Regions from separate parts of the Bradyrhizobium sp. CCGUVB14 genome, predicted to be linked through region 3. Evidence: predicted binding sites of a transcription regulator. Region 3 holds the regulator's gene; each other region holds the start of a gene.
The links. Region 3 encodes PhoB, which activates phosphate uptake and scavenging genes when phosphate is short. Its sites were predicted from a motif close to TGTCATNNANCTGTCAT; they were not measured.
Positions count from the first base shown of each region.

Region 1 (2,265 bases), 8.5 Mb from region 3:
GTGAGCTCGGAGCCGATCAGGGTCCGGCCACCCTCGATGAAAATGTCTGTCACGCGACCGGGCTTCGTTTGCTGGCAGGGGAATGTACCCCTGCTTCATATGTCGTCAGGAAATCTTCAATCGCGAGCTTGCGGAAATCAGGCAGCGCCGCACGCAATTTGTCGTGATCCCAGTCCCACCATGCCAGCCTGGCCAGCCGTCCGGCAACCTCTTCCGAGAACCGGCGGCGCACGATGCGCGCCGGATTGCCGGCGACGATGGTATAGGCCGGCACGTCCTTGGTGACGATGGCGCCGGCCGCGATCACCGCGCCGGTGCCGATGTTGCGGCCCGGCAGCACGACTGTGCCATGGCCGATCCAGACGTCATGGCCGATATGGACGTGATGTTGGCGCCGCCAGTCGAAGAATTCGGTGTCGTCGCTCTCGCCCGGAAAGTAGGCGCTGGAGCGGTAAGTGAAGTGCGCCTGCGTGGCGCGATGCATCGGATGATTGCCGGGATTGATCCGCGTCATCGCCGCGATCGAGCAGAACTTTCCGATGGTGGTGTAGGTGATCTGCGCGTCGTTGACGACGTAGGAGTAATCGCCCAGCGCCACTTCGTGCAGGATGGTGCGCGCGCCGACCTCGGTATAGGCCCCGAGCCGGGTCTCGTGCAGCTTCGCCGAGGGATCGATGGTCGGTTCAACCGAAAGCACTTTGCCGGCCATGTTGCGTCCGAAAGCTTGAGGGCGAGGCGTTCGTCTTCGAGCGGCTCGATGACAATGTCATGACGATGCAATGACAGGGGATGAGGTGTGTTGGATCGCCGCACCGCATCGCGCATGTCACACAAGTGTCAAGCGCCGGGGATAGCGGTGGGCTCCAGCTACTCTGGAGCCCTGCATGCTGGTGGTTGAAGGTCTGACGTGCCGCTTCGGCGCAAAAGCCGCGGTGGACGACGCTTCGTTTCAAATCTCCCCCGGCGGCTTCGTCGGCGTGATCGGGCGCTCGGGCGCCGGCAAGTCGACCATGCTGCGCATGATCAATCGTCTGGCGACGCCGACGCAGGGCCGCATCCTGTTCGACGGTCTCGACGTCACCGCGCTGCGCGGCAAAGAGTTGCGGCAGTGGCGGGCGCGATCTGCGATGATCTTCCAGCAGTTCAACCTCGTCGGCCGGCTCGACGTGCTGACCAACGTGCTGATGGGACGCCTCGCCACCATGCCGGCCTGGCGCTCGCTGACGCAGACCTGGCCGGAGCAGGACAAGGCGCTGGCGATGTCCGCGCTCGAGCAATTCGATATCGCTTCGCTCGCTGCCCAGCGCGCCGATCAGCTCTCCGGCGGCCAGCAGCAGCGTGTTGCGATCGCGCGGGCGCTGGTGCAGCAGCCCGACATCATCCTCGCCGACGAGCCGATCGCCTCGCTCGATCCGCGCAACACCAAGATCGTCATGGATGCGCTGCTGCGCATCAACAAGCATTTCGGCATCACCGTGCTCTGCAACCTGCATTCGCTCGACCTGGCGCGCAGCTATTGCGACCGGCTGATCGGCATGTCGGCAGGCCGCGTGGTGTTCGACGGCGCGCCGTCCGCGCTGACCGACCTTGTCGCGCGTGAGCTCTACGATCTTGAAGCCACCGACGTCATGGGTGGTACGCCTGCTTCGGCGCCCGATGGCATCCCGGCGCTTGGAACGGCGGCCGCCGCCTGAGCCGCGCCTGTTGAATTTCCTGTTTCGCGTCAACCGACCCCAACCGATGAAGAGGGTATCATGATCACTCGCAGACTGGTTCTTGCCGGCGCCGCCGCGCTCGCGTTCACCGCTTCCGCTTCAGCCGAGGACTGGAAGGCCAAGTATCCCGAGCTGACCTTCGCGGTCGTCCCGGCCGAGAACGCCTCCGGCGTTACCGAGCGCTGGGCGCCGTTCATGAGCTATCTCTCCAAGGAATTGGGCGTGAAGGTCACGCTGCGCATCGCCAACGACTACGCCGCCGTCATCGAGGGCCAGCGCGCCGGCAACATCCAGATCGCGAGCTACGGCTCGGCATCGTTCGCGCGCGCCCGCCTGACCGGCGTCAAGACCGACGCCTTCGCCAACGACATCAATGCCGACGGCTCGACCGGCTATTATTCGGTGTTCTTCGTCAAGGCGAGCAGTGCCTACAAGAAGGTCGACGACCTCAAGGGCAAGAACCTCGGCCTCGTTGATCCGAACTCGACGTCGGGCAACAACGTGCCGCGCTTCGAGCTCGACAAGATGGGCATCCCGGATGCCGACACCT
Region 1 covers NZ_JANADS010000001.1:981,536-983,800, forward strand. Annotated here, with positions in the region: gene NLM32_RS04650 (alpha-D-ribose 1-methylphosphonate 5-triphosphate diphosphatase) at 1-53, opposite strand, end outside; gene NLM32_RS04655 (chloramphenicol acetyltransferase) at 50-709, opposite strand; gene phnC (phosphonate ABC transporter ATP-binding protein) at 885-1,694, shown strand; gene phnD (phosphonate ABC transporter substrate-binding protein) at 1,755-2,265, shown strand, end outside.
Region 1: phnC (phosphonate ABC transporter ATP-binding protein) is a predicted target of PhoB. The motif match lies at 758-774, and genes of this name have one in related genera.

Region 2 (2,265 bases), 4.8 Mb from region 3:
TCCTTGTGGCGGGCCATCACGTCCTGGATCGAGCGCGGCAGCACACCGCGCGCGCTGAACAGGTCGACCTGGAACACCAGCGAATTGATCGCGTCCTCCTGGTCGAGCAGGTGCTGCAGCGGCGTGTTGGAGACGATGCCGCCGTCCCAGAAATGATCGGTGCCGATCCGCACCATCGGCAGCGCCGGGGGCAGGGCGCCGGAAGCCATGATGTGCTCCGGCTCGATCTCGTCATGGGCGTTGTCGAAATAGATGAAGTTGCCGGAGAGCACGTTCACCGCGCCGACCGCGAAGCGGATCTTCTTTTCGTTGATGAGGTCGAAATCGACGAGCTCGAGCAGGGTCGCCTTCAGCGCGGCCGTGTCGTAGTAGCTGGTCGCGGTCTTGGCGCCGACCGGGCTGAACCAGGGATTGACCTGGTGCGGCGTGAAGAAGCCGGGTTGGCCCATCGCCGATGTCATCCAGGAGCTGTAGAGGTTGCGCCACTGGCGGAAGATGTCGCCGTCCGGCGTGTAGTGCCAGATCTTGCGGTTGGTGATGCGCTCCCAGAAAATGCGCAGCGCTTCGAGCCGCTTCTCCGGTTTGTTGCCGGCGATGATGGACGAGTTGATCGCGCCGATCGAGACGCCGGTGACCCAGTCGGGCTCGATGCCGGCCTCGTGCAGCGCCTGGTAGACGCCGGCCTGGTAGGCGCCGAGCGCGCCGCCGCCCTGCAGGACCAGCGCGACGCGATCGCAGCGTTCGGGCCGCCAGCCCCGCGCGGGCGGCTGATGGGTCTGATGTGTCGGTTGCGACGTGCGAGCGTCCATGGCGATGCCTCCAGCCTTCACCGGACGATTGCGGCCGGTGGTGACGGCGTGATGACAAAGCAGGCCGATGCCGCCTTTGCATGCAGGTCAACCGCGACGGGAATGGCGGGAGGTCGTGTCCCTGACGGAAATCGGTCACATCGCAGTCAATGACGGCAGCTAGCAATCTGCGTGAAGTCGGAACTTGCCGGATCACCAGAGGAGACAGCGATGCGCAGGGAAGACGTGCTGAGGCTTCCGTCCATGCCGGCCGCCGGGCCGAGCTATCCGGCCGGCCCGTACCGCTTCGTCAACCGCGAATTCCTGGTGATCACCTACGAGACCGACCCGGACCTGATCCGTGCCGGCCTGCCTGAGCCGCTGGAGCCGATCGACCAGCCGATCGTGCACTACGAATGGATCAAGATGCCGGACTCCTCCGGCTTCGGCAGCTACACCGAATCCGGCCTCGTGATCCCGGCGCGGCTGCACGGCGAGGAGGTCAACTTCGTCTCGCAGATGTATCTCGATGATGATCCGCCGATTGCGGCGGGCCGTGAGATCTGGGGCTTCCCGAAGAAGTACGCCCACCCGAAACTCGAGATCGTCAAGGATACACTGACGGGCACGCTTGAATATGCCGGCCAGCTCGTCGCCATGGGCACGATGGGCTACAAGCACGAGAGCATGGCCGGCAACGGCGATCTCACCCGCGCCACGCTGTCGAAGACGCAAATCAATCTGAAGATGATCCCCGGCGTCGACGGCCATCTCGAGGTCTGCCAACTCGTCGCGATCAACCTGATCGACATCGTGCCGAAGGGGTCCTGGATGGGACCCGGCCGGCTGCATCTGGTGCCGCACGTCAACGCGCCGGTTGCGGATTTCCCGGTCCGCCGCTGCATCGGCGCGCATCACTACATCGCCGACCTGACACTGCCGTTCGGCCGCGTCGTGCACGATTACATCAAGGAAGCCCAGGCCGCGACGGGGCTCGCCGCGGAATAGGGCGGCGCGCCATCATCAAACTGTAACACTGGCGTAATTGACTGCACGGAGGACCCGGAGGAGGCCAATAACGGCCCCCCGGGATTGGGCTGCAATGATATGGGGTCAGCATGGCCGAGCCGGCAATGCTTGTCAGCGCGACATCGGGTGTCGCGCCTGTCATTCCTGGACTGGTGTGGGCGTTTCGTTTGCATGGCGACGGCAGCGCTGAGGCGCTGCCGATCGACCAGCCGATCGAGTTCAGCCATGATGGCCGACTCTGGCTGCATTTCAATTTGACAGATGGTCGCGTGCGGCCGTGGATCGCAGCATCACAGCTGCCGCCGCTTGCGCGCGATCTCTTGCTGTCGAGCGACACGTTCCAGCAGCTTCACGTCATCGACCATTGCGTCTACGGCGTGTTCTCCGATCTGGTTCGCGACATCGATGCTGCAACGGAAGAGACCGCGTTCCTGCGCTTCGCCATGAC
Region 2 covers NZ_JANADS010000001.1:4,647,466-4,649,730, forward strand. Annotated here, with positions in the region: gene NLM32_RS21340 (patatin-like phospholipase family protein) at 1-809, opposite strand, end outside; gene NLM32_RS21345 (acetoacetate decarboxylase) at 1,020-1,796, shown strand; gene NLM32_RS21350 (transporter) at 1,907-2,265, shown strand, end outside.
Region 2: NLM32_RS21345 (acetoacetate decarboxylase) is a predicted target of PhoB. The motif match lies at 850-866, and genes of this name have one in related genera.

Region 3 (2,265 bases):
CACGCATCGCCATCTTATGCCTGGCACCAATGGTGTCAATGCCGCCCGGAAAGCCCCGCGAAACGCTGATTCCGTAGTCTTGCGGTGCCGGATTTGCGGGTTTTTGGCCACGGAACATGTGGAAGCGAGTCGTCGGACTCTTGCGCGTGAGTCACGCCATATTGTAGCGTTTGCCTTGTCAGATACGACATCTCGTGCAGCGGTTCTGATCCCAAAAGTCCTCATGTACCGGCGTAAACGTTCGGGCGGCTCATTGCGCCCGGCGAACCTTAAGGGATTCTGGCGGCACGGGTTTTTCGAAGCTTAGGCATTCGTCGTGCCGCCCCAGGATGGCAGGCGCGCGGCGAAGGAAAGGTTACAATGACGGTTTTGACCTGGTCCGACGATCGCGTCGAGCAGTTGAAAAAGCTCTGGGAGGCCGGACTTTCGGCCAGCCAGATCGCCGCTGAGCTTGGGAATGTCACCCGCAACGCCGTGATCGGCAAGGTGCACAGGCTCGGCCTGTCGGGCCGCGCCAAGAGCCCGTCCTCGGCAGCTCCGCGGCCGCGCAAGGCGCGTCCGGCGCAGCACATGATGCGGGTGAGCAGGCCCATCGCGCGTGGCAATACCGCGCTGGCGCAGGCCTTCGAGGTCGAAGTCGAGGCTGAACCGGTCACCTACGACAACGTGGTGCCGATGAGCCAGCGGCTGTCGCTGCTCGAATTGAACGAGGCGACCTGCCACTGGCCGGTCGGCGATCCCTCGAGCCCGGATTTCTTCTTCTGCGGCGGCAAGGCGCTCTCCGGCCTGCCCTACTGCGCCCAGCACTCGCGGGTGGCGTATCAGCCGGCAGCGGATCGGCGGCGCGCGCCGGCGAAGCCGGGCACGCGGTAAGCGCATCCAGTTAACCTCGTCCCGGCACAAGGCCGGGACGACCGGGGAAATAAAAAAGCGCGCCATCCAGCGCGCTTTTTATTTTGTCTGCTTGCAAGAGCCTTAGGCCTGCTCGGCCTTCGCAAACCGGTCATCGAGCGCATAGCCCGCACCGCGCACCGTGCGGATCGGATCCTGCTCGCGACCAAGATTGAGCAGCTTGCGCAGGCGACCGATATGCACGTCGACGGTGCGCTCGTCGATATAGATATCGCGGCCCCAGACGCTGTCGAGCAGCTGCTCGCGCGAGAACACACGACCGGGGTGCTCCAGGAAAAACTCCAGCAGGCGATATTCGGTGGGGCCGAGATCAATCGGCCGGCCCGAGCGCGCCACGCGGCGCTTTTCGCGATCGAGCTCGATGTCACCGAAAGCGAGCACGGTTGCGAGCCGCTCGGGACTTGCGCGCCGCAGCAGACCCTTCACCCGGGCCAGCAGCTCGGGCACCGAGAACGGCTTGACGATGTAGTCGTCGGCGCCGGTCGCAAGGCCCCGCACCCGCTCGCTCTCCTCGCCGCGCGCGGTGAGCATGATGATCGGCAGCTGCTTGGTGTCGGACCGCGTCCGCAGCCGGCGGCACAGCTCGATGCCGGAAAGCCCCGGCAGCATCCAGTCGAGCACGATCAGATCGGGGATGTGCTCCTTGAGGCGGGTGTCGGCGTCGTCGCCGCGCATCACCGTCTCGACGTCATAGCCGTCGCCCTCGAGGTTGTAGCGGAGGAGCTCGGTGAGAGCTTCCTCGTCTTCAACCACCATAATGCGTGCGCCCATTGGGTCGTCGCTCCTTAAGGATTCAAGTATTGGGGACCGTGGTGGCGAAGGTCGTCATGTCGCCCTTCGGTCGCTTGTCGGTGATGGCCTGGCCTTCGATCATGTAGAACACGGTCTCGGCAATGTTGGTGGCGTGGTCGCCGATCCGCTCGATGTTCTTGGCGCAGAACATCAGATGGATGCAGAACGAGATGTTGCGCGGGTCCTCCATCATATAGGTGAGGAGCTCGCGGAACAGCGAGGTGCAGATGGCGTCGACTTCCTCGTCGCCCTTCCACACCGCCATCGCCGCCGGCAGATCGTGCGCGGCATAGGCGTCCAGCACCGACTTGACCTGCTGCTGCACGAGGTCGGTCATGTGCTCGAGGCCGCGGAACAGCTTGAGCGGATGGAAATCCGTCTCCAGCGCCGCGACGCGCTTGCCCATGTTCTTGGCGAGGTCGCCGATGCGTTCGAGATCGGTCGCGACGCGCATGGCGCCGACGATTTCGCGCAGATCCACCGCCATCGGCTGGCGGCGCGCGATCGTGAGCACGGCGCGTTCCTCGATCTTCTTCTGCAGCGCGTCGAGCTCGGCGTCGA
Region 3 covers NZ_JANADS010000001.1:9,485,101-9,487,365, forward strand. Annotated here, with positions in the region: gene NLM32_RS44420 (GcrA family cell cycle regulator) at 361-873, shown strand; gene phoB (phosphate regulon transcriptional regulator PhoB) at 976-1,683, opposite strand; gene phoU (phosphate signaling complex protein PhoU) at 1,706-2,265, opposite strand, start outside.